DNA from 4 places in the Butyrivibrio sp. DSM 10294 genome. Region 1 is predicted to be linked to each of the others. Evidence: predicted binding sites of a transcription regulator. Region 1 holds the regulator's gene; each other region holds the start of a gene.
The links. The regulator Rex, encoded in region 1, represses fermentation and respiration genes when NADH is low (regulators of the CRP and FNR family bind a similar motif). The targets are predictions, from matches to a motif close to ATTGTTAANTANTTAACAAT.
Positions count from the first base shown of each region.

Region 1 (7,677 bases):
CAATGATGACGGCACCTGCATCGGAATGGTATTTGCAGGTAGGGAGAGCAATTCTGTAGAATCAGCTGTTAAGATGATCATCCTTAATATGTCTCTTTTCTCCCTTATAGTTACAGTTGTTGTATCAATCACCGGAATTGTTATTGCAAATAAGTCATCCGTAAAGATGAGAGCCATTGCAGATGAGCTCGGAAGCCTTTCAAGAGGTGAACTTAAGCTTAATATCGACCAGAGCTCAATAGACAGAAACGATGAAATCGGACTTCTTGCCGATGGTGCCAAGACACTCAGTGAGAAGCTTGGCGAAGTAATTAAGACTACCATGGATATGTCCCGGGAACTCAAGGATTCCGGAGCAGAACTGTCCAGCTCCGCGAATCAGGCATCTCATGCATCCATGCAGGTCAGCGAAGCTGTGGATGAAATATCCAAGGGCGCTGTGAACCAGGCTGAAAGCGTAGAAGACGCCGCAGGCAATACTCAGCATATTGGCAAAGATATTGAAGTGGTTGCTGAGAATGTTGAGCAGCTCAACAGTTATACTAATCAGATGAAAGAATCCTGCGAGGCTGCCATGGAAGCCCTTGGCAAGCTCATAGAGCAAAGCGGAGAGGTTCAGGCATCCGTTAAAGATATCGGACAGACCATTGATTCCACCAATGAATCTGCAAGAGAGATCTCCAAGTTCTCAGAGGCTATCACAGAGATCGCATCCCAGACTAACCTGCTGTCACTTAATGCAAGTATTGAGGCTGCAAGAGCGGGAGATGCAGGTAAAGGCTTTGCAGTGGTTGCAACAGAGATTGGCCAGTTGGCTGTTCAGAGTAGTAACAGCGCCGAAGAGATCAAGAAGATTGTTGAGAAGCTGGTTGCCGATTCAGAAGCTTCCGTAGAAGTAATGCAGAGGCTCAACGCAAGCTTTGAGCAGCAGGAGCAGCAGCTTGGCGATACCAGGACCAATATGCAGTCCATGGCTGAGAACGTTGACAATGTTTCCGAATCCATAGGCAGCATTGCTTCCCACGTAGATCAGCTCTCTATAGCTAAGGATAAGCTGGTAGAGATTATTTCCGATCTGTCGGCTATTTCCGAAGAAAACGCAGCATCAACGGAAGAGACCAATGCATCAATGCAGGAGCTGAATGCAACCTTCGCAATCATCTCCGAATCCGCTGCAAAGCTTCAGGAACTTGCCTCCGGCATGACCGATGCAATGAGCTACTTCAAACCTTGATCATAGAATTTAGTGCCCGGGAGTCTCCAACGATTCCCGGGTTTTTTATTGCCTGTAAGCAATTTTCTGATATGGATTGGCAATATGCGCAGTATGCAACCGCAGCTTAAAGAGATATGATTAATAACAAATATATCAAGGTATAAGGTATGGAGCATGTATATAAATCTTGAGGGGAATTGGAAAGTCAGAATTGAAGATAAGGAATATGATGTCATGATTCCGGGGACACTTGATGAGAATGGTGTCGGCGGTGCAGATGAGCTGCTTCTCAAGAAAGAGGGCAGGGAGTTTGTCAAGGCCGATGGGCCAATTGCGAGCAGGTTTACCCGGAAGAATTACTATATGGGAGAAGCTGTTTATTCGAGGGTGATAGACAGTAAGGATGTAGTAGATCCTGATTGCAGAGTTTTTCTTGAGGTGGAGAGATCACGCGGTCTTAAGCTATTTGTGGATGGTAAAAAAGTAGAGTCAATTCGTGGGACCTTATCTACACCGTATGTATTTGAAGTAACGGGACTTGTACATGAGGGTAGCAGGATTGAGCTTGTCTGTGATAACAGCTATGAAGGCATGCCGGCTGCAAATATCCTGTATTCATCGGCTGCTACCGATGAGACCCAGACTAATTGGAACGGGCTTATCGGAAAAGTGGGACTTAAGGTTGTACCCGGTAATTTCATTGATGATCTCAGGATCTACACAAGGGGAAATAGGGCTTATGTGAAGGCGGCTATTTCAGCAGATGCCGGATTTCAGGGGAACATAGTCATCCGCAGCAAGGCATTTAGAGAAGAAGCAGCCCAAATGGCGATCTCCAATACCAACGACTACAGCAACAACTGCATTCAAATTGAGACCGATAGTATTGAGCTGGCTTCCGATGTACTTAAGTGGGATGAATATGAGGATAATCTCTACTGTGTTGAAGCAACTCTCTATGACCTGCAGGGCAAAGAAATCCATAGTGTATATAAGACCTTCGGAATCAGGGACTTTGGCTATGATAATACCGGAAGGCTGACGATAAATGGAAGACGATTCTTTTTAAGAGGCGAAGCTAACTGCGCAGAATTTCCTGAGGAGGGCCACTGGCCAATGGATAAGGACAGATGGCTGGACATCATGGAGAAGTACAAATCCTATGGGATTAACTGCGTGAGATTTCACTCCCATTGTCCTCCTGAGGCTGCCTTTGAAGCGGCTGACAAACTTGGGATAATGGTGCAGCCGGAGCTGTCACACTGGAATCCTGTGGACGCATTTATACCGGAGAACAGTTACGAATATTACAAAAAAGAACTGGTGGAGATTATAACAAGTTATGCGAACCACCCTTCTTTTGTGATGCTGACTCTCGGGAATGAACTGCATTCATCAGAAGCCGGAATATCTAAGATGGAGGAGCTTCTTGATATCGCAAAAAGTATCGATGATACAAGGCTCTATGCCTGGGGATCCAACAATTTCTACGGAGATAGGGGAGCCAATGGAAAGAGCGATTTCTATACCGCAAGTGACTATCGTAAGACGATGCTGAGAGCAACTTCTGCCGGAATGAAGGGGCATCTTAATGAGGACTATCCAAGCGCCTGTCATAACTTCAATGAAGTCTGTAATGAGATCAGAAAAGAATACCGCAAGCCAATTTTTGGCTTTGAAGTGGGGCAATATGAGATACTTCCCGATTTCGACGAAATACAGGAATTCAGGGGAGTATCTGATCCGGTGAATTACAAAATGATCAGGGACAGGGCAGAGCAAAAAGGCGCATTGAAAGACTGGAAGAAGTATGTTGAAGCCACCGGTGAGACTGCGCTTATGTGCTACGGGGAGGAGGTGGAAGCGGTTCTTCGCACTCCTGAAATGTCCGGATTGTCTCTTCTTGGAATCCAGGATTTCCCGGGACAGGGAACCGCACTTGTTGGTATGATGAACTCTCATATGGAGCCCAAGCCCTATAAGTTTGCAGCGCCGGAGAGATTCAGGGAGTTTTTTGCACCTGTCCGTGTACTGGCATGTCTTCCGAAATATACCTACACCTTCAGCGAGCTTCTTTCCTGTGACATTACAATTGCCAACTATGGTAAAAGAGATATCGGTGGAGAGATTGAGGTTGAAATCTCGGAGGAAAACACAGGTATAGGTCTGATGCATCAGACGCAGAGAACGCAGCATTTTCCCAAAGGAGAATTAACCACCGCAGGGAAATTAGGAATCAGATTCTCACTCCTTAAGTCCGGACTCGGAAGAATATGTATACCCGAAGACGTGGGAGTATGTCTTGTAATAAGAATATCTCTTTTGCCGGAAGAAAGCCGGGGGATTGAAAATGAGCCCATTACAAGTACGTACAAGATCTGGGCTTTTCCTGACATAACTCCTGCGAAGCCGGATTCAGTATATGAAACAGCATCTTTTGATGATACAGCCCTGAAGGTTCTTGAAGAAGGCGGCACAGTTTTCCTGTCGCCTGCTTCAGATAAGGAGTCGCTTCCTCATTCTATCAAGGCACAGTTTTCTACGGATTTCTGGTCTGTTGGAACCTTTGATTTTCAGGAGGGCGGAATGGGACAGTATATTGATGACTCCCATCCTCTTTTCAAAAGATTCCCCACAGGAAACCATAACGAGTGGCAGTGGTGGCCTATGGCAGGTAGAAGAGCAGTGTTTGTTCCTGATAAGATCAAGCCCATAATCAAGGAGTTGGACAGCTATTCATATCTAAGAAATATGGCGAAATTATTTGAATGCAGATGTCTGAAGGGAAGGGTTATGTTTTCCTCAATGGGACTTTCGGATCTGCTCGAATATCCTGAGGCAAAGGCGCTTCTTTACGCGATTTATGCCTATTTGGACTCAGATGATTTTGCCCCGACACAGGAACTTACACCGGGAGAGATAAAGGCTTTGTTTGATTGACATTTATTTAACGGACGGCTATAATTGTATCGTTGATTAATTAACAATTAAGTCTTTGATATTAGTCAAAAAATGTAATTGAATAGGGAGTTATCATGTCAGAGAAGGAAATTTCACAGGCGGTCATCAGTCGTCTGCCGCGCTATTTCAGATATCTAGGAGATCTCAAAGAGAGGGGTATTGAGAGAATTTCCTCCCAGGAATTAAGTGATATTATGAAGGTCACTGCTTCACAGATAAGGCAGGATTTCAACAATTTTGGAGGCTTTGGCCAGCAGGGATACGGCTATAATGTAGGCTATCTCTACGAGGAGATCAGTAAGATCCTCGGCATTGACAAGCAGCACAGTCTTGTTATCATAGGCGCCGGCCATCTTGGCAAGGCACTTGCAGGATATACCAATTTTACAAGAAGGGGATTTGTTTTTAAGGGGGCTTTTGATTGCAATCCCGATCTCTACGGCACAATGATCAGGAACGTGGAGGTACGCCCCATCGAGGAGATGGAGGATTTTGTCAAAGAGAACAAGATCGAGATCGCAGTACTGACCATCCCCAAGGAACAGGCAGTGCCCATGGCTCAGAAGCTTGCAGCCTGCGGAATCAAGGCTATATGGAACTTTGCCCATGTGGATCTGGAAGTTCCTAACAATATTCAGGTAGAAAATGTACATTTATCTGACAGTTTAATGAAATTATCGTATAATATAAATAGGTACGAGAAAACATTGAACCCATCCAAGGATTAATAGTCCGAGGGAGGATACCGGAAAGAGACACCGATGGCAAAGAATGACGAAGTGTACATGTCTGCGCTGGAGGGAAAGAGTATTCCCATCCTTACACTGGATAATAAATGGCACCAGCTGTTTACGCAGACGGAGATGACGCCTGAGATTGAGGCTCTGGCGGATCAACTGAATGCACTGGTTGAACGTGATGGCAAGATCAGAACCGAGACCAAGGACATCAAGAAGCTCAAAAAGAAGCTCCTTGCTGAAATTGTCCCCTTGAGAGATCAGGCCACCAAGTCCGGTGACTCTCCCCAGATTGAGAAGGAGATTCAGGACAGAACCCGTCTTATCAATGAATGTAACGAGAGGCTCGACAGTCATACAGATGAGCTTCTGAGTCTTTCCAAAGAGATCTATGATATAGATTACAAGCTTATGATAGAAACCATGAAGGTGTGCTACGAGAGACTTCATGACAATACCGATTATATCAAGGCTATGGATGAATGGATCTCCAAGGTAAGAGTGGAACTTAAGAAAAATGTCATAAGGCTTCAGGAATCGGAGATGGAGAATTACAATCTTTATTCCTATATGCATCAGATCTTCGGACCGGAGGTTATCGAGATTTTTGACATGAAGTATGACCCGGACAGAAGACACCCAGTAAGGCGCCCTCTTGCCGGCAATGAAAATGAATATGTAGAATAATACAGGGCTGCCGTTCTTGGCAGCCTTAATGTTTATGGCCATTTCCCAAAAGGAGGATGACAATGAGATATGCGGTTACCAGCAGTGAGATGAAAATCTGTGACAGAAATACCACTGAGCATTTTGGAATTGACAGCGCTATCCTTATGGAGAGAGCTGCTCTCAAGATCTGCGACAGGATAGATGAGTGGAGAGCCGGGCGCTGCATTAACAGGCCGCTTCGTTGTCTTATAATATGCGGTGTGGGAAATAACGGCGGAGACGGAGCCTGCGCAGCAAGACTTCTTCTTCAGAGGGGATATCGCGTCAATATCTGTGTTCTTGGAGATTATACCAAGTGCTCAGACCTTCTTCTTAAGCAGCTTAAGATTCTGGAAAAGTACAAGATACTCACGGACACTTTTTCCAATATAGTGGACAACAAAAACATTGTTCAGTGGGATATCATAATAGATGCGATGTTTGGAATCGGCCTGTCGAGGCCTGTGTCCGGAGATTACGTTGAGGCTGTTAACTTCATCAACCAGCAGAAAGCTGTTCGAAAGGATGACCTGTTCATTGTTTCTGTCGACATGCCCTCGGGGGTCAATGCCGATAACGGTCAGATATGCCAGGCCGCAGTTAAGGCGGATGCCACAGTGACTTTTAATCAGGTCAAGATAGGACAACTCATGTACCCCGGTTGTGAACAAGTTGGGCGACTCTACGTTGAGGACGCCGGTATCACCGGGGAGAGTTTTCTTGGAAAGGAACCGGAGGCCTTTTTCTATGACGGAGATATAGATAAGCTTCTTCCTTCCAGAAAAAAGGATTCCAATAAGGGAAGCAATGGTAAAGTTCTGATCATTGCAGGTTCCACAGACATCAGCGGAGCTTGTATCCTATGTGCAACAGCAGCGCTCAGAAGCGGCTCCGGTATGATACGCGTATTTACATCAAGTGCCAATGCGGTCGCCGTCAAGACTCTTTTACCGGAAGCAATACTTGATGTGTATGAAGAGGACGAGAATTTTGAAAGCAAGCTTGAGAAGGCTTTTGAATGGTCTACCCAGGCTGTTCTCGGACCCGGCATTGGAACACTTTCAACGGGCAAAAAGCTTGTAAGAAGTGTATTAAAGAGCTATGATAAAAGTCTTGTCGTAGACGCAGATGCAATTAATATCATCGCTGAGGACAAGAAACTCAGAAACCTTGCTGCCAACTATGCTACCGGCGGTAAGAGACTAATTCTTACACCTCATCTTGCAGAGTTTGCAAGACTATACGGTAAGAGTGTTAAGGAATGCAAGGACAATATTCTTGAATATCCAAGACTTCTTGCTTCGGAGCTTCACTGTACGGTGGTCTGCAAGGATGCAAGAACCATAATAGCCGATGGCTATGAGAAAAAGATATATATTAACGTAAGCGGCAATGACGGAATGGCAACAGCCGGAAGCGGTGACGTTCTGTCGGGAATAATGGGGGCATTTATCTGCGATAAGCAGAGTAGCTTCGAGGCAGCGTGCCTGTCCTGTTATCTCCACGGCCTCTGCGGAGATGCCGCAGCGAAGAGGCTTGGCAAGCATTTCATGGCAGCTTCGGATATCACCAGTGAGCTAGCCAATTTATTGGATTAAATTTTATTTATAAGGATGGTTTGAACATGTTGGAAGAATACTCCAGAGTATATGCCAAAATTGATCTTGGTGCCATAAGACATAATCTTGATGCTATGAAGAATAATATACCTGCGGGCACAAGGATGATGGCTGTTATCAAGACGGATGCCTATGGACACGGCGCGGTTCGTATAGCAGAAGAACTGGAGAAAGTGGATTATATCAGCGGATATGCCACAGCCACCGCAGAGGAGGCCTTCGAACTTAGAGACAATGGAGTCAATAAGCCCATTCTCATCCTTGGTTATACATTCCCATATTCTCATAGGAGAATGCTTTTACAGGGAATTCGTCCCACCGTATTTCGTATGGACATGGCAAAAGAGCTGTCTGAGTGCGCACAGGCACTTATAGATAGCGGCGAGCTGTCAGAGCCTGCACCTATTCATATTGCTGTGGATACCGGAATGAGCAG
Region 1 covers NZ_JANSWL010000036.1:26,428-34,104, reverse strand. The annotation lists gene NXH67_RS01640 (methyl-accepting chemotaxis protein) at 1-1,234, shown strand, start outside; gene NXH67_RS01635 (glycoside hydrolase family 2 TIM barrel-domain containing protein) at 1,391-4,156, shown strand; gene NXH67_RS01630 (redox-sensing transcriptional repressor Rex) at 4,252-4,905, shown strand; gene NXH67_RS01625 (hypothetical protein) at 4,939-5,601, shown strand; gene NXH67_RS01620 (bifunctional ADP-dependent NAD(P)H-hydrate dehydratase/NAD(P)H-hydrate epimerase) at 5,664-7,220, shown strand; gene alr (alanine racemase) at 7,250-7,677, shown strand, end outside.

Region 2 (7,677 bases), on a different contig from region 1:
CAGAGGTGGACCCGAAGGTAAAGATTATCTTCGCCACCGCCCACAGCGAGTACATGGCCAATGCCTTTGAGATCTACGCCTTTGACTATCTGGTCAAGCCTTTTGACCTGGAGAGGATCACCAAGACTCTTGAGAGGATCAAGGCTCAGGGCGATGTCAAAGAAACTGAGAATTCCGATAGCAAGTCGGAACAGTCCTATGAAAAGCTCGTCATCAGGGGAAAAGAAGAGATAAACCTCATCGATACCAAAGACATCATCATGGTTGAGAGAGCCGACGGTATGTGCAGGATAGTTACGAAAGACGAAGTCTTTCTGACAGCTACCTCGCTCACAGCAATACAGGAAAAGCTTGACCCGTCGCAGTTCATGCGTTGCCATAAGTCCTATATTATCAGGCTCAGCGCAGTCAGGAAACTTGAAGTCTACGGCAGATGGACCTATACTGTAACTCTGAAGGATACCTCAGAGACGGCTCTTATGACCTCTGAGAAATACAATGAGATGAAGCAGAATCTACTGTTTTAACTACATATGAATACACGACAATGGTTGTTGCCCAGGCAGCAGCCATTTCTGTTTGGAGCACAGTATCGATATTTAGTGTATAATTATATCTATCTTGTGATTTTTACAGAAGAGGAGGAGAGATTATGAACAGGGAAAGCGGAATTCTTATGCCGGTGTTCTCACTGGCGTCCAAGTTTGGCATAGGTTGTTTTTCAAAAGAGGCCTTCGACTTTGTGGACTTTCTGGAGAGCTCCGGACAGGGCTACTGGCAGGTGTTGCCATTAGGACCCACGGGCTTTGGCAATTCGCCCTATCAGCCTCTTTCTGCCTTTGCGGGCAATCCATACTTTATATCACCGGAAAAGCTTATAGAGGAAGGTCTTCTTGCCTGGGATGACGTAAATGGCGTGGACTTTGGCAGCAATCTTGAAGCTGTGGATTACGGCAAGCTCTACGAGAACAGACCAGCAGTCCTTCGTAAGGCCTACGAGAATTTCCTGGAAAAAGAGGATAAGAAGGAGCTTAAGAAGTATCTCAAGGACAACGATTACTGGCTTCCTGACTATGCCCTCTATGTCATTATCAAAAAGCTTCAGGAAGGAAAATCCTGGCTTGAATGGGACGATGAGCTAAGACTCCACAAAAAGGCGGCTCTTGATAAAGTTAAAAAAGAGAACGAAAAAGAGCTGGAATTCATATACTTTGAACAATTCATGTTCGACAAGCAGTGGAGTGATATCCATGAATACGCAAGAAAAAAGAATGTGAAGATCATCGGAGACCTTCCCTTCTACGTGGCCATGGACAGCGCCGATGCCTGGTCTCATCCCGAAGTGTTCGAGATGGATAAGGATCTGTGTCCAAAGGCAGTTGCCGGGTGTCCGCCGGATGCTTTTTCACCCACAGGTCAGCTCTGGGGCAATCCCATATATGATTGGGAAGCTCTTAAAAAGAAGGACTACGATTGGTGGACAAAAAGAATTAAGCGAAACTATGAGTGGTTTGATGTGATACGTATCGATCATTTCCACGGATTCAACGAATATTATGAGATTCCCTTTGGGGATAAGACCGCTGAGAAGGGCAAGCTCAAAAAAGGCCCCGGAATGGACCTCTTCAAGGCTCTTAAGAAGGAGATAGGGGAGCTTAACATGATAGCAGAAGACCTTGGAAGCTACACCGAGGAAAATGTCAAACTCCTTGAGGATACAGGGTTCCCCGGAATGAAGGTCCTTCAGTTCGGATTCACCAGCTGGGACAGCATATATGTGACCCACAGGCACGAGAGAAATGCTGTGGTGTATACGGGAACACATGATAATACACCCACCTTTGCATGGGTACAGGAGATAAATGACGGTGAAAGGGATTTTACAAGACGTTATGTGAATTCCATCAACACCGATTACGGTGCTCTTGTGTGGGATATAATAAGAGAGGCCTACCGCTCTGTGGCAGACCTGTGCATAGTTCCGCTTCAGGATTACCTCTGCAAGGGAAGAGAGGCCAGGATCAATACTCCCGGAACCTCCGAGGGCAACTGGATGTGGAGACTTACTCCTAATTACCTGTCACAGGACCTGGCAAGGAGCATCCGCCTTATGACCGAGACCTACAGCCGAATTCCTAAGGCGCCAAAGGTGCCTTCCATAGCAGCAAAAGATTAACTGTTGGTCTTCCTGTCGTAGGCTGTAAGTATTGCCTTGGTAACAAGGATTACCGGGGTGTTGGGATGTCTGATGCAAAAGTAAATAAGCTTATTGGCGCTGCCACTGATGGAAAGGGGAGTACTCTGGACTTTCTTTCTGATATCATCGCGAAGAAAGATATCCCGGACTCTTTTAACAACTTTTCCGCTCTGGCAGCGCAGTTCGTTTTTGAGGACCAGGTGAAGTATGATGATAAACTCGCGGTCCATTTGTTCGTTGCCGTTTTTGATGCCTTTTGCCCTGAAAATCTCTCTAAAGGTCTTGTCGGTAAGTTCCAGATTAGACAGGAGCTTAGGGTTGTAGCTGTGGACTATGGAGCTTGCATTCGAACGATAATGGTAGAAATACCCATCCTTCACAATTACAAGGCGCCTGCAGTCAAGAAGACAGGGCAGAATAATGTTCACATCTTCGCTCATGGATATATTTGTATTACAAAAGCTGAGGTTATCAAGAACGAGCTGTCTGGAGATGAGCTTCATACAGCGGGACATGGTGACGGGTCTTGTCTCTTCGCCAAGGAGCCTTCTTCTGATGGAGGATAGCTGCTCAGCGGTGTAGACGCCAGGGATGAGCCCCTGGGTTTCCTTCCTTCGTTCACCTGCTTTTTCTACAATATAGTTACCGGAGATGATCTCGCAGTCGATGTTGTCTGCAGAAATATGTGAATAGAGCTTCTCAATCATGTCGGTGTCAACCCAGTCGTCGCTGTCGATGTAGCAGACATAAGGGGCAAGAGCCTGCCTGGTGCCTGCAATCCAGGCGGACATGAGGCCTCCGTTTTCCTTGTGAAGTACCCTGACTCTCTGGTCTGAGGATGCGTAATCATCACACATCTTGGGACTGATTCCATCCGTTGAACCATCGTCCACCAATATGATCTCGATATCGGAAAAAGTCTGTTCAAGAACAGACTTCATGCATTCCTTGAGATATGCAGCTGTGTTGTAGACCGGTATTATTACGCTTACCTTTGGCTCCAAAGTCATGGCGAGAGCTCCTTTTTTATCAGAATATTACAAACCCAATGTTAACATAAATACAGGGAAGATGGAAGAAGCGGCGGGTAAATCCATATGGCACATATGTGGATAATAGGGTAAAATAGGTAGTATAAAAATCTCTTTGGAGGTGAGTGAATGGGCAAGGTTTTTCATGTAGATAAGCAGATTGCCAACAAGAATGTTGAAGACTCCATAACAGAGTGGACCAAGGTAGTTAAGTATGATGAGATTAATGCTCAGAACAGACTCTTTGGCGGACAGCTCATGGCGTGGATCGACGAGGTGGCAGGCACTGTTGCCATAAGACATTCGGGTAATCCCATTGCAACCGCTGCTGTTGACAACATGCAGTTCAAGCAGGGCGCGGTTCTCGGAGACGTTCTTGTTATTATTGGAAAAATTACATATGTTGGAAAGACTTCCATGGAAGTCAGAGTAGATACCTATGTTGAAGATATCAGAACCGGTATGAGACATGTGCTCAACAGAGCATATCTTACCGAGGTGTGCGTGGATGACGACGGAACTCCCGTTACTGTTCCCTATGGACTTAACATCCGCACAGAGAATGAGAAGGCTGAGTGGGAAGGTGCCGTTAAACGCCGCGAACTTCGCCGTCAGAGACGTATGGAAGGCTTCTAGAATATTACTTATGAAATGGCACAGGCCGGTGGCGAAAAACTTCGCTGCCGGCTTTTTGGTTTGGCCTACTCAGCCTAGATAAATACTTGCACCTGAAACATTGAAGTGTTAAAATTTTGTCATATGGCGATGTAAATTAAAAAATGGAGGTTATATAGATGAGTAAGAACTTTGATGACATTCTTGCAAAACTTAAAACAGCAAGCACCAAGAAGATGTCTGTTGCTGTAGCCCAGGACTCACATGTACTTGAGGCTGTTAAGATTGCTAAGGAGAGAGGAATCGTTGATCCCATTCTCGTTGGTGACAAGGACAAGATCGAGGAAATCATGAGTGAGTATTCAATGAATCCCGCTGACTACGAGATCATTGATGTCAAGGACACAATTGAGGCTGCCCGCACTGCAGTATCTCTTGTATCTAGCGGCAAGGCTGATATCTATATGAAGGGTGCTCTTGAATCCAAGGATTTCCTTAAGAGCGTTCTTGATAAGGAAGTAGGACTTCGCACAGGCCGTCCTCTTTCACATGTTTGCGTATTTGAAATTCCCGGCATTGATCGTCTTTTATTCCTTACAGACGTTGCTTTCATGCCATATCCCACACTTGAGGACAAAAAAGTTATCATTGAATATACAGTGGATGTAGCAAGAGCTTGCGGCGTTGAGTGCCCTAAGGTTGCTCCTCTTGCAGCAGTTGAGGTTGTTAACCCCAAGATGCCCGTAACTCTCGAGGCAGCAGAGCTCACAAGACTTAACGAAGCCGGTGAGATCAAGAACTGCATCGTTGACGGACCTCTTTCCATGGACCTTGCAATTGATCCTGAGGCTGCCAAGCACAAAGCAGGCGCTCTTGACAGAAAGATCGTAGGCGACGCCGACATCCTTCTTTTCCCTGATATCCACGCAGGTAACCTTACCTACAAGACCATCGTTCGTCTTGCACAGGTTAAGAACGGCAACATCCTTACAGGTACCAAGGCACCTGTTATCCTTACCTCCAGATCTGATTCCGTTGAGGTTAAGGTTAATTCAATCGCACTTGCCGCAGTTGTAGCAGCTCAGAATAAAGGAGAATAATCATGATTAAAAGTTTGATCATTAATCCCGGTTCCACATCTACAAAGGTTGGTATTTTTGAGGACGAGACTCTTGTAAAAGAGGAAACCTTAAGACACAGCACTGAGGAAATCGAGTCCTATGCATCAATTATCGATCAGAAGGATTTCCGTAAGAACATTATCCTTGATTTCCTTAAAAAGGAGAGCATCGATATCAAGTCCTTCAACGTGATCGTAGGAAGAGGCGGACTTCTTCGTCCCATTCCCGGTGGCACCTATGAGTGCACAGATGCACTGTTAGAGGACCTCAGAAAGGGCGTTCAGGGACAGCACGCATCCAACCTTGGCGGTATCCTTGCAAGAGAGATCGGCGATGAGATCGGCGTTCCTTCCTACATCGTTGACCCCGTAGTAGTTGACGAGATGGAGCCCGTTGCCCGCATTTCAGGTGTGCCTGAGATTGAGCGTGTTTCCATCGACCATCCTCTTAACCAGAAGGCTGTTGCAAGACGCTATGCTAAGGAGATTGGCAAAAAGTATGACGAGATCAGCGTTATCGTAGTTCACATGGGCGGGGGCACATCCACAGGCGTTCACAAGAACGGCAAGATGGTTGATGTATACGCAGCACTTAACGGCGACGGAGCATTCTCTCCCGAGAGAGCAAACGGCATTCCTGCCAAGGCTCTTGTAGATATGTGTTTCTCCGGCAAGTACAGCTACGACGAGATGAAAAAGAAGATCGTTGGCTACGGCGGACTTAACGCTTACCTTGGAACCAACGATATGAGAGAAGTTAACAAGATGTGCGAGGAAGGCAACGAGAAGGCAATCCTTGTTCGTGAAGCCTTCATCTATCAGATCTGCAAGAACATAGGTGCCTGCGCTACAGTTCTTAAGGGCAAGGTTGACCAGATCATTCTTACAGGCGGTATCGCATACGGTCAGGTTATCACAGACAAGATCAAAGAGCGCGTTGACTGGATCTGCCCCGTTACCGTATATCCCGGTGAGGACGAGCTTCTTGCTCTTGCACAGGGCGCTATCCGTGTAATTAACGGCGAGGAGAAGGCTCAGCAGTATTAATGATGATATAAGCGAATAAGCAATAAGGCTAACCATGCTTGCATGGTTAGCCTTAATTATTTATGAGCTTAACAAGAATGAGGAAAAAAGACATGCGAATGAAATGAGCATGGCGATTTCCGAATTCTTGTAGGATTGCGACAGTTTCGAAGAAACGAAGCAATCCGTATATCATCATTTATCAGGAAACAGCGCATTTCTGAGGCAGAGGCGCTGGGTGCCGGCCTCCAGATCCCAGGTGTGGAAGGCGCCGCCCATGCAGTATTTTCTGCTCTTGCAGTTCTTGCATTTCTCATCGTCTTCGCCTTTATCATAGCGATAATCTTTGAATTCATTCTCCCAGATATCGGAGAAACGCCTGCTTCCTATATTGCCCTGAACTACGCCCTTCTGGGTTCTGTCGATATCAAGGCATCCCATTACGTCTCCGGTTACTGTGATGCTGGCAACGGTAATTCCCGCCATGCAGAAGAAGTACCAGTCTCTTACTTCTCTTTCATAGTCAAGACCGAGATAGTGGCAGCAGCCGTAGGTGACAGGATCATTGTCAGCTCTTTTGCTGCGGATGAAATCCATGATTGTCTTGTGGTCTTCATCGGTGAGAAGGAGCTCGGGATGTTCAAGGGCTCTTCCTATAGGCTCAATGCCCATGACACGCCAGCTGTCGATATCAATGCCGCTCATTATCTCATACAGCGGCTCCAGCTGACTTATGGTCTGATGATTGACCACCGTTGTGACCATGATCTGGTCAAAGCAGTTAAGATCTATCAGATTCTGAATGCCCTCCATGGCTCTGCGGTAGGCGCCGGGAAGGCCGCGGATCTCATCATGGGTGTCGGGAAGGCCATCGATACTTACGGAAATTGTGTTCATTCCGCATCTCTTCAGCATCTGTGCTACTTCCGGCGTTATCAGGATGGCGTTGGAGGTCATTCCCCACTTGAATCCCAGGGAGTGAGCATAGCTCATAACCTCTTCAAAGTCCTTATACAAAAGGGGCTCTCCTCCGGTTACGTTGATCTGGGGAAGAGAGTCCTTATAATCCTCTTTTAACTGATCCAGTATATTTTTCCAGGAAGCGGCGCTCATCTCGGCGGCACTTACCTCTCCGCATCTTGAGCCGCAGTGGCGGCAATGCTCGTTGCAGTTAAGAGTGAGCTCGAAAAAAAGCTGCTGGAGTTTGGGCTTTTTAAAGAACTTGACCCGCAGGTCATGCTGCAGGTCAAGGTGTGATAATTTCATTTTGGCTTTGTTCATATCTATATATCCTTAATGCGTCTTATTTGTATCAGCCATCTACTGTTGGTGGTCCGTATACTGCGGGGATCGACGGAATCTTGTAATTGTCGGAATCACCCGGATCCACAAGATTATCTTCCGATGAATCAGGAAGGCTTGTAGCTTCTGAAGGAACCTCTTCCATAATTATGTCCTCGGATGGTGCTGCGGTGCTCTCATCTGCACTTATTTCTATTGAACTCTCGGATGAAGCATCGAAAGAACTATACTGGGTATCTGTATCTGAAACGGAAGACTCTGATGCAGCATCTGCCGCAGAGTCCATTGCAGATGCATCCTCGGCTGAAATACCGTAGGCGCTGCCGGGATCTTCATATTCTACCGGCGGGCCGTAGCCGCAAGCTGCATTGAGAATCATGCTTGCA
Region 2 covers NZ_JANSWL010000062.1:21,505-29,181, forward strand. The annotation lists gene NXH67_RS05960 (LytR/AlgR family response regulator transcription factor) at 1-527, shown strand, start outside; gene malQ (4-alpha-glucanotransferase) at 653-2,176, shown strand; gene NXH67_RS05970 (glycosyltransferase family 2 protein) at 2,173-3,207, opposite strand; gene NXH67_RS05975 (acyl-CoA thioesterase) at 3,358-3,864, shown strand; gene ptb (phosphate butyryltransferase) at 4,023-4,943, shown strand; gene buk (butyrate kinase) at 4,946-6,010, shown strand; gene NXH67_RS05990 (radical SAM/SPASM domain-containing protein) at 6,185-7,270, opposite strand; gene NXH67_RS05995 (hypothetical protein) at 7,302-7,677, opposite strand, start outside.
Region 2: ptb (phosphate butyryltransferase) is a predicted target of Rex. The motif match lies at 3,969-3,988, and genes of this name have one in related genera.

Region 3 (7,677 bases), on a different contig from region 1:
CTCGAGATTAATGGACTCACTCTCCATCTCAATAGCCTTCTCAACAGGAATAACATGCATTCCTACGCCGGCTCCGCCCATGGGAACCATATGTGTAAGACCCTCAAGAGGAATACGGCTCATTCTCTCAAAGAAAGCACCTGCTTCGGGATGAGCTTCAAGAACCTTGTGGTTCATATTTCCGAACTCAGCAGATCCGGGAACGTACATAGGAAGAACATACTGTTTCTCATGCTTATCGTTCTCGTAATTCCACTCAATTACGCCATTGTAGGACATCTCATCAAGCTGCTTCTGAAGTTCTTCTTTGGAATACTCAGTACAAAGCTTAGCAATCTCCTCAAAAGTTCTGGGTTTACGCTTCTGCATTTTAAGCGCGATCTCACACTGTTCATCTGTGATCAGATTGTAAAGCCCCCAGTACTCAGGGCTTTCTTTGGTAATCTTTTCAAGTCCGAGCTTGATCTCTTTTCTGTCAGTTACGCACTTTGCAAATTTTGCAAGGGGCTCACGGAAGGGGGCGTTCATATCAACCGTATCTGGAATAATGCCGGCTCTGGGATCAACCTTATTACGGTTTGGATCCAGAGAATAAGGGGTCATCAGATCATTCATATCAAATTGATTTTTATCCATGTACTTTTATCCTCATCTTTCTAATCGTTAACAGTTCCCATGTATCAGGTCGCCGATATTTCTTTTATCATAAATTCATTACCTTTCAGCAGGTAGGTTCGTTCACTGCCGCAGTTGGGGCAGATCTTGCCATGTGCAACAGTTTCGTATTCGGTCTTACAATCCTCACAGAAGCTGACCGCCGGAAGACCCTCAATAATCAGTTCTGAATCCTTCATAAGTTCAGTTCTTGCAGAGGCCCACTTCCATGCATCCTGCAAAAAAGAAGGTACAACTCCCGATACTTCTCCAAGCTGAAGAGTCACCGAATGAATCTTTTCTATTTCATTTTCTTTACCGACTTCGGTAAGATCATCAATTATACGAAACACTACTCCTAATTCGTGCATTTTCCCTCATTTCTATATAAAAAAACGTTCTTTTGGGCAAAAAATCGTGCGATAAGCCGGAGAAAGATAAACTTCCCCTTGTTTATCGCACGATAATCTCAGTTTTAATGCAATAGCAAGAATAAATTATCTAATTGCTTCTTCAATATTCTCAGAAAGCCATTTAGCCCACTCTTCCATTCCTTCACCTGTCTTAGCACAGATAGGAATGATCTTAGCCTTGGGATTTCTGAAAAGAATATTTTCTTTGCATTTCTCAAGATCAAAGTCAAAATAAGGCATTACATCTATCTTGTTAATAAGTACCACATCGCAAATCGAAAACATAAGCGGATACTTGAGAGGCTTATCATGTCCCTCAGGCACCGAAAGGATCATCGCGTTCTTGGTGCTGCCCGTATCAAATTCCGCAGGACATACAAGGTTGCCGACATTCTCTAAAATAGCGAAGTCAACATCCTCAACTCCCAGCTCTCTGATGCCTTGTCTTGTCATGTCGGCATCGAGGTGGCACATACCACCGGTATGAAGCTGGATTGACTTAACTCCTGTTGCTGCTATTGTTCTTGCATCAACATCAGAGTCAATATCAGCCTCCATAACACCGATTCTGTACTTATCCTTTAAAAGTTCGATAGTACGTGTCAGTGTAGTTGTCTTGCCTGATCCGGGCGAAGACATAAGGTTAAGGAGGAATGTCTTGCTCTCCTTAAGTTCGCTTCTGAGCTTGTCAGCGTCCTGATCATTGCTCTCAAAAATGCTTCTTTTAACTTCGATTACTCTTACATTATCCATTTTTTCTGCCTTTTCCTTCAGCTTTTTATTTCTATATTATCTTTCGGCACGGTCTAATGCAAGCTGAAAATCCTTAGTATCTGTAAATACTTCGTTAGCGTAAGGATTCTTACCAATCTTAACGGATCTCTTGATGATCTCAGCAATACAGATCACATTGATAGCGATTGAAAGAATTGCTACAACACCCTGTGATGTTGGATTAGCTGATACTCCCAAAGCAGAAATTGCTTCGCCTGCTGCTACAGTCTTGCCTGCTCCGCTCTGATAAATCTGCATAGCAGAGTTATACAGCATCTCTGTATTAACACCAGCCTCTGTAGCACCACCGTAAACAGAAGGAAGTGCAGCCTGGAATCTGCCGATAAGCTGGAATGTAGGAACAACCTGAGCCCACATACACCAGATAGCAAGTGTGTTGGCACGGTTCTGGATCCATGCGCCCTTGTTCCAGAATGCATTAGCAAATGTAGGAGCAAGAAGAAGTGCAACACCGCAGTACCATGAATGTGTAGGAAGGTTGAGGTATGTATACTCGAAGTTCCATACATCATAAGCAAGGATGAACCAAACTGTCATATCAGGCCAAAGCATATCAGCGTGATTCTTATCCTTAGAAGAATAAAGATGTACACAGCCTGTCATACAGAAGATGTTGATCAAACCTGCAATTGCATTAACAACATTCCACCATCCGCCATAGATGAATACACCCTCATTTGATGCCCACCATGCACCTGAAAGGTCGCCGGTTATAGAAGCTGCAGCAAGAGCAGATTCCATATCTGAAACAACAGCGATTAAAATATTAGCAGCAACGATGAACCAAGGGAACCACTTGAACCATTTCTCTTTGCCAATGCCCCATTTGTACTTGATCATCATGAAGCCTACGCAGCCGATATCAGCAGCATAAAGCTTGAAATAATGGAACCATCCGTCCATGTATGCAACAGTAGGATTTTCCTTTCCTCCGAACATACCAAGATGTGCAAGAATGAAATAAATAGTAAGAATAGTAGGGATGATAACAAATACAAGAATACCACCCTGCTTTGTTCTACGACCGATCTCATTCATAAGAATGAGACCAACAAAAACCATGACCCAACCGATAAGTTGCATAGATGCAGTATTTCCATAAAGTTGGAATAGCATAAAAAAACCTCCTTGTGATATCGCTCTCTCCTTAATAATTATCGATATCGTTATTTTTTTGACATTAGTATAGCATAATGCACAATATTTAGCAATATTTGAGCAGTGTTTTAGGGCAAAAGGGGGCACTTAATTTATAAATATTAGTTTCCGAAATCATGAGAAATACTGCGTTTTATCACAATTATAATATTTTTGGTTTCCAATTATGTGAACAAATATTCATACGTTAATTATTTATCGCTAAATAGTTCACGTTTTCTATTTATCATTTCATCGATCTGTTCCATGTATAATTTCACATCCTTAACATTGTCACAGCGTTCAATCCTGCCATCATATCCGTATACTCTCTTAGTGACAGTGCCGGCTCCAAGAGCTACAATTGACTGAACTTCTTCATTAATTAGGATGTTATATATTCCGGCTTTGCCCGGTGCTGCATAGCCTGTATTCTCAAAATTTCCGCTGATATTCTTCTGCCTGTAGAGATAATATGGAGTAAGCCCCATATCGGCTGCACCGAATGCAGCAATCTTCATCATTTCTTCTGTATTATTAAATGAAGCAACATCGCCTTTTTGCGAGAATCCTCGAATTTCCTTCTCCTTGAGTATCTCAGCAAGCCTTGATCCTCTCTTTATTGCCAGCGAATGAACCGTAAGATCATCGGGACCGAGTTTTTTAATCTCATCCATTGTGTATCGCACATCCTCTGAAGTCTCACCGGGAAGTCCCAGGATGATATCCATGTTGATATTATCAAAGCCCTCTTCTCTTGCCATATGGAAAGAATCTATAAGCTGAGCCACATTGTGCTGTCTTCCGATGAGTTTCAAGGTCTCATCTCTCATAGTCTGCGGGTTGACCGAGATTCTGTCGCACCCTTGTCTCTTCATAGCCTGTAGCTTTTCCCTGGTTATGGAGTCCGGTCTTCCGGATTCAACTGTAAACTCTTTTACTCTGGATGTATCAAGTTTCTTGTGAACATATCCCAATAGCTCATCAATCTGATCCGGCAAAAGTGTTGTAGGTGTTCCTCCGCCTACATATATTGTATCCAGTGTCTTACCTTCGAAGGCGTCAGCCACATAGTCTATTTCCTTCTTAAGACATTTAATATAGTCTCCTACAATATTCTTGTAGGCTCCAATCGGATAAGATGTGAACGAACAATACAGACAGGTCGTAGGGCAAAAAGGAATTCCTATATATAAGCTATAGCCGTTCTCATAATCGATATCCTTAAGAATTTCCTTCTCACGTCTGGCAATTCTGATGCTGAGATCAATCTTCTCATCACTTACAAAATACATATCCTTCATATATTTCCTGATCTCATTATCGCTGCCGCCCTTGTCCACGATATTCATGGCGATTCTGGTGGGCCTAATGCCTGTAAGATTACCCCATGGCAGTTCCTTACCGGTTTTTCTGCTAAGAACCTTGTATATCAGTTTCTTGAGTGCATTCTTGGAATTATCCAGTTCCTGCGTAACGCCGTTGGTGGAATGGCTTGCCCCCTGGGCATTTTTATCCTTGTCAAAAAAGTCTGCGCTATCCATAATGTCCTCAGATACCTTAAGGGTTATGGTTCCGCAGCTTCCTCCTTCGCACTCCTTTATATCAAAATAAATAAAGGATATCTCATCATTATCAGAAATATCCTTCTCCTTGTCTTCATTATCTCCGGGTCTACCCACGATCATCCTGACATTGTCCATAGGATAGAATGCTTTGAACAATGAATGAATGTCATACTGAAACCTGTCCTCACTGAGGTAAATAACCTGCATTTTAATTTCTCCGTTTATACATTCAATAAATCAAGTATAATCCTCTCCGCAGAAGGGATTGTAAACTCTCTCATGACCTATGGTGGTCATCTCACCATGCCCCGGATAAACATAAGTATCATCCGGAAGTACAAAGAGCTTCTCACGAATGGATCTGATAAGTTCGCCTGTGGAACTTGTAGGGAAATCGGTTCTTCCCACCGACTCCTCAAAAAGAGTGTCGCCACAGATAAGAATTCCGGCTTCCTCGAAATAATAACAGCACCCGCCGGAAGTATGTCCGGGAGTAAAAATAACCTTGCACTTCATGCCGGCAGCCTCAATCTCTTCTCCGTCTCTGTAGAAATCATCAGGAGTTATGGTAAGTCTCATACCGTAATCATTGGAAAGATTGAGGTAAGGATCTTTGCACATTGCCATCTCTTTTTCATGGCAGCCAATCCTGGCACCGGTAAGCTGTCTTAGCTTCTCGGCTCCGCCAATATGATCGAAATGCCCATGTGTAAGCAGAATAAGGTCTACAACAAAGCCCTTCTCGGTAAGCTTGTCATATATCATCTCACCTCTGTCGGCGGGATCAAAGAAAATAACATGCTTCTTGCCGTCTTCAAATGTCTTTTCGTCATCAAAGACAAAGTAGCAGTTGGTTCCCACCATACCAAGTGTCATTGCTCCGACCTGTAGATTCTGTTTGCTCATCAGCCTGTTGTCCTTTCGATGTCGATAACGGAGTCGATCTGTCTGATCTTCTCAACGATGTCACGGAGCTGATCCCTTGAAGATACCTGGAAGGAAGTCTCCATTGTTGCAAGTCCCTGCTTGCTGGTTCTGGTATTCATTGACAGAATATCAATATCCTTCTCCGAAAGAGTTCTTGATACGTCTGCAAGTAGACCTGATCTGTTGTTGGCAAAGATTTTGATTGTAGCAGCATACTTGCCGTCTCCGGAAGTATCTGATTGCCATTTGGCTTCAATAAGTCTTGTCTTATCCTCTTCCTGCATCTTGATGACATTGACGCAGTCTCTTCTGTGTATTGAAACGCCTCGTCCTCTGGTAACAAATCCGCAGATTTCATCACCGGGTACGGGATTACAACACTTAGAGAAACGAACCGCAACGTCATGTACACCTTTAACGATAATGGCGTTATCATGGCCGGATATCTGAGGTGTTACATTGGACTCCGCAACTGCAGCAAGAACCTCTTCATCCGTAATATTGCGCTTGTGCTCTTTCTCTCCAAGCTCAAGCATTTTGTTGATGATCTGGCCTTCCTTGAGTCCTCCGTGTCCGACTGCTGCAAGTACAGCATTCCAATCATGGAATCCGTATTTCTTGATAACAATGTTCTGAATCTCAGGTTTGGAAATAGCAAAAAGATCTATTCCCTTACTTCTGCAATATTCAATAAGAAGATCTCGTCCCTTTGAGATGTTCTCTTCCTTAAATTCATTTCTGAACCACTGATTGATCTTGTTCTTGGTAGAAGAAGCCTTGGCAATAGCGAGCCAGTCTCGGCTTGGTCCCCTTGAATTCTGGCTGGTGATGATTTCAATTCTGTCGCCGTTCTGAATCTTATAATCAATGGGAACCAGCTTGCCATTGACCTTGGCGCCTATCATCTTGTTACCTACTGCGCTGTGAACACTGTAAGCAAAATCAATAGGTGTAGAGCCTGCAGGCAGATTCTTAACTTCTCCCGTAGGTGTAAAGCAATATACATCCTCAGAGAACAGGTTAAGATCGGACTTAAGCAGAGTCATGAACTCCTGGTTATCCGACATGTCCTGTTGCCACTCAAGAATCTGGCGAAGCCATATGAGCTTCTCTTCCTCACCGTTCTCAGCCTTCTTGCCATCGGAGGTCTCTTTGTATTTCCAATGGGCTGCGATACCGTATTCAGCAGCTCTGTGCATATCATAGGTACGAATCTGGATTTCAAAAGGCTGACCGGTCTGTCCAATCAGTGTTGTGTGAAGAGACTGATACATATTGGGCTTGGGCATGGCGATGTAATCCTTGAATCTACCCGGTATAGGCTTGTACATCTCATGGATAACGCCAAGAGCCGCATAGCAATCCTTGACAGTCTCAACAATAATTCTTATAGCAAAAAGATCATATATCTGATCAAGAGTCTTGTTCTGATTGCGCATCTTTTTGTAGATGCTGAAGAAATGCTTGACTCTTCCGTTGACTTCTCCGATGATTCCGGCATCCTTGATAGCATCGCGAACGCTCTTACAGATTTCTTCAACATATCTTTCTCTCTCACTCTTGCGCTGTGCAACCTTGTCAACCAGCTCATAGTAAACATCCGGTTTAAGATACTTGAGTGAAAGATCGTCAAGCTCAACCTTGATCCTGCTGATACCGAGTCTTGAAGCAATAGGTGAATAAATATCTATTGTTTCCTGAGCAATTCTCTGCTGTTTCTCGGGAGGCATATGATTAAGAGTCCTCATATTATGAAGTCTGTCCGCAAGTTTGATGAGGATAACTCTTATATCCTTAGCCATAGCAAGGAACATCTTGCGCAGGTTCTGAGCCTGCATATCGATCTGTTCCTGTGTTTTGTTAGTATTGTCCGGTGAATCAGATGACAGCTGTAAAGCAGTCAGTTTGGTTACACCGTCAACCAAAAGGGCAACATCGGCACCGAATTCTTTTTCAATTTCTTCTTTAGTAAGAATGGTGTCTTCAACGACATCATGAAGAAGCCCTGCAGCGATAGTCTCTTTGTCCATCTCCAGGTCAGCAAGGATAATGGCAACACAAAGAGGGTGAATGATATATGGTTCACCCGATTTGCGTCTCTGGTCCTTGTGAGCGTCATCTGCCAGCTGATATGCCTTCTCAATGAGTGAGATATCATCAGAAGGGTGATATTTTCTCACCCT
Region 3 covers NZ_JANSWL010000088.1:351,135-358,811, forward strand. The annotation lists gene NXH67_RS17640 (FAD-dependent oxidoreductase) at 1-528, opposite strand, end outside; gene NXH67_RS17645 (hydrogenase maturation nickel metallochaperone HypA) at 681-1,025, opposite strand; gene hypB (hydrogenase nickel incorporation protein HypB) at 1,152-1,820, opposite strand; gene NXH67_RS17655 (DUF5692 family protein) at 1,857-2,978, opposite strand; gene hemZ (coproporphyrinogen dehydrogenase HemZ) at 3,212-4,774, opposite strand; gene NXH67_RS17665 (MBL fold metallo-hydrolase) at 4,805-5,473, opposite strand; gene NXH67_RS17670 (RelA/SpoT family protein) at 5,473-7,677, opposite strand, start outside.
Region 3: NXH67_RS17655 (DUF5692 family protein) is a predicted target of Rex. The motif match lies at 3,025-3,044, and genes of this name have one in related genera.

Region 4 (7,677 bases), on a different contig from region 1:
GTGCTCTATATAGAAATCCAGCCTTCCCGTATAATCATTCTCACCCATAACCACCGGGTATCTCACAAAAGAAATCCTGTCGGGATCCATGAACTCAAGTGTCGCCCTCTCAGCCAGTCTCTTGGTCTCAGAATAATCAGAGAGCCTGCCCTCCCACCGAAGCTCATACTCCTGCGTCCTGAACTCATCCTCACTTATGCATGCGTGGTCATTGAAATAAACAGAACAGGTAGACATCTGGATATATTTATCACAAATTACGTTTTCAAGAAGCGCCTTAACATCATTGGAACCATATGCAATCTTATCGATTATCAGATCAAAATGCTTACCTCCAAGTGCCTTCTTAACGCTCTCCGGATCCATTCTGTCCATCGTGCAATATTCAGCTTTCCCTTGGAATTCAGGCTTGGAATTGCCTCTTGTGGCAATAGTGACGTCATGCCCATTACGAATCAGAGCATTGACCATAGGAATACCAAAAAATCTTGTCCCACCAACAACCAGTATTTTCATATGTGCACCTCCATGCAGAAACTACCTTTTAACTATACCAAAGTCAGTAATACAAAACAAAGAGAATTGTCAGAAAAAACAAAGTTATTCCTCCCCCGTCAGATTCAAATCCGCCCATACTATGTGTGGCATAAATACCCACAACTCCATAGGGCAGTCTAGTTCTTAGTGCTTGTCATATTTTTTATTATTTGCAGTAGGAAAACAGCATTGATATAGCGCCTCTTTTTACATAACTGACTTGTTTTATACCTAAGGCATATGAACGCATACTTATTAGAATATTTCATATGCATCTTTGTCATCGATCCCACTGAAATAACTCCGGATATGCATATTAACATCCCAGATTTTTTCATTTTAATATGCTTATATACTGTAAAATGACCATCGCCAGCTCGATATTGATTCAAAAAGGCATATTAGCAAAGGAAATATATGCATTTTCATATGATTATCAGTATAATGATCTCAACGTAACAGGGTTCCCTAAAAAATGCTTAGCACCGTGAGATATATTTCTGCGCATATTCAAAAGGAGCCCGACATCTATCCAAAGAGTACCGGGGCACATCAAAAAACGCCCGGCCTCCATTCACGGAGTACCGGGCGCCATAAACTACGCCGTAATGTTATGCGTTAACGATCTTGCCGAAATCGGGCTTAAGGCTTGCGCCACCGATAAGGCCGCCGTCGATATTAGGCTTTGAAAGCAGCTCTGCAGCATTGCCTGCATTCATTGATCCGCCGTACTGGATACGAACTTCATCAGCTGTAGCCTGATCATAGAGCTTGGCAATAAGCTCACGGATAAGTCCGCAAACTTCCTCAGCCTGGTCAGCTGTAGCTGTCTCGCCTGTTCCGATAGCCCAGATAGGCTCGTAAGCGATAACAAGCTTCTTAACCTGATCAGCTGTTACTCCTGAGAGATCCCAGGTGATCTGTCTCTCGATCCACTCCTTGTAGGTGTCTGCCTTACGAAGTGCAAGAGACTCACCGCAGCAAAGGATAGGTGTAAGGCCTGATGCGAAAGCCTTCTTAACCTTCTGGTTGATAAGGATATCGTTCTCACCGAAGATATCTCTTCTCTCTGAGTGACCGATGATAACGTACTCAACGCCTGCATCCTTAAGCATAGGAGCAGAAATCTCGCCTGTGAAAGCGCCGCTGTCTACGATGTAGAAGTTCTCGGCACCAACATGTACGTTTGTACCCTTAACAGCCTCAGCTACAGGTACGATATCAATAGCGGGAACGCAGTATACTACGTCCACATCATCATTCTTTACAAGATCCTTGAGCTCTGCGCAAAGAGCTACTGCCTCGCTGGGAGTCTTGTTCATCTTCCAGTTTCCGGCGATAATACGTCTTCTTGCCATTTTGGTATTCTCCTTTTGTCAAAAGTCACATCAAAGTGTCAGGCACTATAGCTGTCTAAAGTGAGAAAAGCACTCACTTTATCCATCTACAGTGCCAGACACATGGTTGACACTCGATAGTCTTTCTATGATTTACTCAATTGGTTAATTACTTATCGTCTGCTGCGTATACGCCGGGAAGCTTCTTGCCCTCGAGGAACTCAAGAGAAGCACCGCCGCCTGTTGAGATGTGGCTCATCTTGTCAGCATAGCCAAGCTGGTTAACAGCAGCTGCACTGTCACCACCACCGATGATTGTTGTAGCGGTTGTCTCTGAAAGTGCCTTAGCGACTTCCTTGGTACCTGTAGCAAGAACAGGGTTCTCGAATACGCCCATAGGTCCGTTCCATACTACTGTCTTAGCAGACTTAACTGCCTCAGAGTAAAGAGCGATGGTCTTAGGTCCGATATCAGCGCCTTCCTTGTCTGCAGGAATCTTGTCAGCATCAACAACTGTTGTTGTGATGTCGGGCTTGTCGATAGGATTAGGGAACTCATCGATGCAAACTGTATCGATAGGAAGAAGGAGCTGCTTGCCGGCCTTCTCTGCCTTCTCCATCATTTCCTTACAATAATCAACCTTGGTCTCGTCAAGAAGTGACTTACCAACTTCGTATCCCTTAGCCTTAAGGAATGTGTATGCCATACCACCACCGATGATAAGAGTATCGCACTTATCAAGGAGTGTGTTGATAACGTTGAGCTTATCAGCAACCTTAGCGCCGCCAAGGATAGCTACGAAAGGTCTTACAGGGTTCTCAACCGCATTGCCGAGGAAGTCGATCTCCTTCTGCATGAGGTATCCAACTGCGTTGTTTCCACCCTTCTCTGTGATGAACTTGGTAACAACTGCTACAGAAGCGTGTGCTCTGTGAGCTGAACCGAAAGCGTCGCATACATAGTCGTCAGCAAGATCAGCAAGCTCTTTAGCAAAAGCCTCACCGGCCTCTTCAGGCTTGGTCTCTTCCTTGCCACGGAATCTTGTGTTCTGAAGAAGAACTACGTCTCCCTCGTTCATAGCTGCAACAGCTGCTGTAGCATCAGCGCCTGTTACATTGTAATCAGCAATGAACTTAACTTCCTTGCCAAGCTTCTCAGAAAGTCTCTTAGCTACAGGTGCAAGTGACTCACCCTCGTTGGGGCCATTCTTAACCTTTCCAAGGTGTGAGCAAAGGATAACCTTACCACCGTCCTTTACAAGCTTCTCAATTGTGGGAAGTGCAGCTACGATTCTTGTCTCGTCTGTGATCTCGCCGTTCTTAAGAGGTACGTTGAAATCGCAACGAACAAGTACACGTCTGCCCTTTACATTGATGTCATCTACGGACTTTTTGTTGAGTGACATATTTTTTTCCTCCTGGATTTAAATTTGAATTAGGATTGTTTAAGAAAAGAGGCCCGGTCCACAAGGACCGGACCTCTTAAAAAGTCTATTTCGATATTGGAGAACTTAATTAACCAAGCTCAGCGAAATACTTGATTGTTCTAACCATCTGTGATGTGTATGAGTTCTCGTTGTCATACCATGAAACAACCTGTACTTCGTATGTATCGTCGTCAACCTTGTTAACAAGTGTCTGAGTAGCATCGAAGAGTGAACCGAATCTCATACCAACGATATCAGATGAAACGATCTCGTCTGTGTTGTATCCGAATGACTCTGTAGCTGCTGCCTTCATTGCTGCGTTAACTGCTTCCTTAGTAACGTCTGCCTTCTTAACAACTGCGAAAAGAAGTGTTGTTGATCCTGTAGGTGTAGGAACACGCTGAGCAGCGCCGATAAGCTTGCCGTTAAGCTCAGGGATTACAAGACCGATAGCCTTAGCAGCACCTGTTGAGTTAGGAACGATGTTAACAGCACCTGCACGTGATCTTCTAAGGTCGCCCTTTCTCTGAGGACCATCAAGGATCATCTGGTCACCTGTGTAAGCGTGGATTGTGCACATGATACCTGACTGGATAGGAGCGTAATCATTAAGAGCCTTAGCCATAGGTGCAAGGCAGTTTGTTGTGCAAGATGCAGCTGAAATGATCTTGTCATCCTTTGTAAGAGTCTTGTGGTTAACGTTGTAAACGATTGTAGGAAGATCATTTCCTGCAGGAGCAGAAATAACAACCTTCTTAGCACCAGCGTTGATGTGTGCCTGTGCCTTCTCCTTAGATGTGTAGAAGCCTGAGCACTCAAGAACAACGTCTACACCAAGCTCACCCCAAGGGCAGTTATTAGCATCTGGCTCTTTGTAGATCTTGATGGTCTTGCCCTTTACTGTGATTGTTCCAGCCTCGTCATCAGCTGTTACGTCATCCTCGTGACCTACTTCAACGTAACGTCCCTGTGATGAGTCATACTTGAGAAGATGAGCAAGCATCTTAGGGCTTGTCAAATCGTTGATAGCTACTACTTCGTAGCCCTCTGCACCGAACATCTGTCTGAAAGCAAGACGACCGATACGACCAAAACCATTAATTGCAACTTTTACTGCCATTTTAAGTTCCTCCTAAAATGAATTTATTTAATTGTTTGCTGTTTCCTTTATAATTACCTGCATTGATAATTTTTTATCAGCAACTACAATTCTAATAAAAAAAAGCATATAAATCAAGTGAATATAGCAAAATATTTAATGTTAATCCATCGAAGTTGCATAAAACCCAAGAAAAAATAAAAAAGTAAAATTATCTTTTATAAGTTATACTATAGAAAGTTAAATTGGACCTAAAAACCGAATTGTCTATCAATATAAAGTAGATATATATAACAGAAAGGCGTAACAAAATGATTCTTGCAGACTACCACATGCACTCCTCAAACTCAGGTGATTCCAAGGCTCCCATGGAATCTATGATACAATCAGCCATCGATAAGGGGCTTAAGGAAATCTGTTTTACAGAGCATATGGATATGGACTTTCCGGGGCTTCCTGAACTGCCTCCGGACCCCTTTTTGCTTGATGTGGAAGCTTACAAAAAAGAATTTCTTATAAATAAAGAAAAATATTCAGACAAAATAACTCTGAAATTCGGAATTGAGATAGGAATGCAGCCCCAGATCGTCGCAGAAAACACTGCCCTTGCCGCAAAGCATGATTTTGACTTTATCATAGCTTCGGAGCATCTGGTGGACAAAATGGATCCCTATTATATGCAGTTCTGGGAGTCACAGCCTTCCGTTAAGGCAGGTATTCTAAGATACTTCGAGCAGACACTGGAAAACATACAGCTCTTTACCGAATATGATGTACTGGGACACCTTGACTACATTGCAAGATATGTTCCCAAGGGTGACTCTACTTATTCTTATAATGCATTCAGGGAAGTTATCGACGAGATCCTTATGGTCGTAATTAAAAGCGGCAAAGGCCTTGACCTTAATTCCAAGGCCCTTGGCGGTGATTTCCACATGTCCAATCCCTGCCCCGAAGCCCTTGCCAGATACAAAGCTCTCGGAGGTAAGATCATAACCTTCGGCGCTGATGCCCACGCCCCAGAGGGAGTTGCCCTGTGCTTTGATAAGATCCGTGAGATTGCACTGTCCGCAGGCTTTACCGAGTACTATACCTTTGACAGGCGCTGCCCCATCTCCCACGAACTATAATCAGATTTTCGATTTTTTTAATAATATGATAACAGCCCTCTTCTTTATTCAATAAACGAAATATAGTAAAATAGTAATGATACATGTGTGAACTATTATGGCGTTTAAGGCGGAGGTTTACGATGAAACCTGAGTTTTATGATAAGAGTAAGAGGGCTAACGTCTATAACAGTATATTCCTATACAAGGTGATTTCTCTTTGTATTCTTGTCATTCTGACTGTCATACTTACCGTTATATTTGTCACAGAATCCGATAAACTAAAGCAAGCTGACGATATGGCTCATCTGTTCATTATCATTGTGGGCATCAGTATCGTTCTCTTTACTTTCTCAATCATATTTGATTTCTACGTTCTTAAGCGCACTGTTTCAATAGGGCGAAGGCTCAACAAAATGGCCTATCTGGACAAGCTCACAGGCCTCCCCAACAGATACAGCTGCGATATTCTGATCGACAGCTTCGATAGTCCCGACAGACTCCCGGGCGCGGGCTTTATCCTGATGCAGATCAATAACCTTACTTCCGTCAACGAAGATTCCGGACATACAGGCGGTAACTGGCTCATCTCAGAGTTTTGCTCCATTCTGGAAGAAGTCTCAGAGAGCTACGGCTACGTTGGCCGCAACGGCGGAAATGAATTCATCATGCTGATAGAAAACTGCGACAGCACCGCAGTAGATATGTTCCTTCTTGACCTGACCAAAAGAATTCACGGTTACAACGAAATGAACGTGGGAGCTCCCATGGAAATATCCTACTCCCGCGTCCTTAACATCGATGAGCATAAGGAAAAGATCTCCGAGCTAATCTCTCTTGGCTACCAAAAGCTACGGAAATCCCCTCAGACACTTTCGTAAAATTATGAAAAAAAATCTGACCGGAAACAGACTAAATAAAATAAGGGCAAATATCCTCTTAGGGGTTATTACCTGTCTTCTTTTTACCATAAACGGCTGCGGTGACGCCGAGGACTTAATAAGCGCCGCACAGCCTTCCGCTGACCAGACAAGCGCAGCGGTAAGTCACGAAAAGGGAAGCAGAGATAATGCCCCTGTTTGTCTTGTGCCCACAACCCCGGGCAAGGTTACCTATGAGAACGATTTTGCCCATGTGGACGCCTCCAATATATCGGAGGGCTATGTGGTTGTGCGCTATACCGGATCATCTCCCAAAGTAAAACTCCAGATCACAGGCCCTGATGAGATTACCTACACTTACAGTCTTAATGTCGATACACCGACAGATGAGGTCTTCCCTCTTCAGTCCGGCGACGGCGAATACATGGTTAACGTGTACGAAAACATTCAGAGTAACCAGTACTCAATGGTATTTACCCAGCCCATTGAGGTAATCCTCGACAATGAATTCGGGCCGTTCCTGTATCCCAATCAGTATGTATCCTTCGAAGTTTCCGACAATGCCATACAAAAAGGAGCTGATCTGTGCTACTCCTGCAACAGCGATCTTGATGTTGTATCGGCAATCTATAACTTCGTAATCACCAATATCGAATATGACTACGACCTGGCTGAATCGGTTCAGAGCGGGTACCTGCCCGACATCGATGAGGTTCTTGCCACACGAAAAGGTATCTGCCTTGACTACGCCGCTCTTATGACCAGTATGTTAAGAAGCCAGCGAATCCCCACCCGAATGGAGGTTGGTTATGCGGGAACAGCCTATCACGCCTGGCTCAGCACCTATATCGAGGACATCGGATGGGTCAACGGCATGATCGAATTTGACGGAACCACCTGGTCCCTGATGGATCCCACCTTTGCATCCACCACCGACACCGAGAAACTCAGATCTTTTATCGGAGACGGCAAAAACTACTCTGTAAAATATATTTATTAATCATCCGGAGGCAACATGAAAACCAATGGCACTATCAAAAAACTAAGCAGCTATGAAATAGCAAACTTCTGCAGGCAGATGTCTCTTCTTATAAAAGCCGGCATCTCACCTTCAGAGGGCATTGAGATCCTTCTCCAGGACATCCACGACAAAGGAAGCCAGAAGCTCCTTAATAGGATCAATCAGGTTCTCCTAAGCGGCGAACAGTTCCACGTAGCTCTTCAGATGAGCGGTGTTTTCCCGGATTATGTTATTCACATGGTAACCATCGGCGAGGAGTCCGGAACT
Region 4 covers NZ_JANSWL010000081.1:164,228-171,904, reverse strand. The annotation lists gene NXH67_RS12955 (NAD-dependent epimerase/dehydratase family protein) at 1-516, opposite strand, end outside; gene tpiA (triose-phosphate isomerase) at 1,149-1,895, opposite strand; gene NXH67_RS12945 (phosphoglycerate kinase) at 2,044-3,279, opposite strand; gene gap (type I glyceraldehyde-3-phosphate dehydrogenase) at 3,389-4,420, opposite strand; gene NXH67_RS12935 (histidinol-phosphatase HisJ family protein) at 4,711-5,529, shown strand; gene NXH67_RS12930 (GGDEF domain-containing protein) at 5,652-6,389, shown strand; gene NXH67_RS12925 (transglutaminase-like domain-containing protein) at 6,394-7,389, shown strand; gene NXH67_RS12920 (type II secretion system F family protein) at 7,405-7,677, shown strand, end outside.
Region 4: gap (type I glyceraldehyde-3-phosphate dehydrogenase) is a predicted target of Rex. The motif match lies at 4,482-4,501, and genes of this name have one in related genera.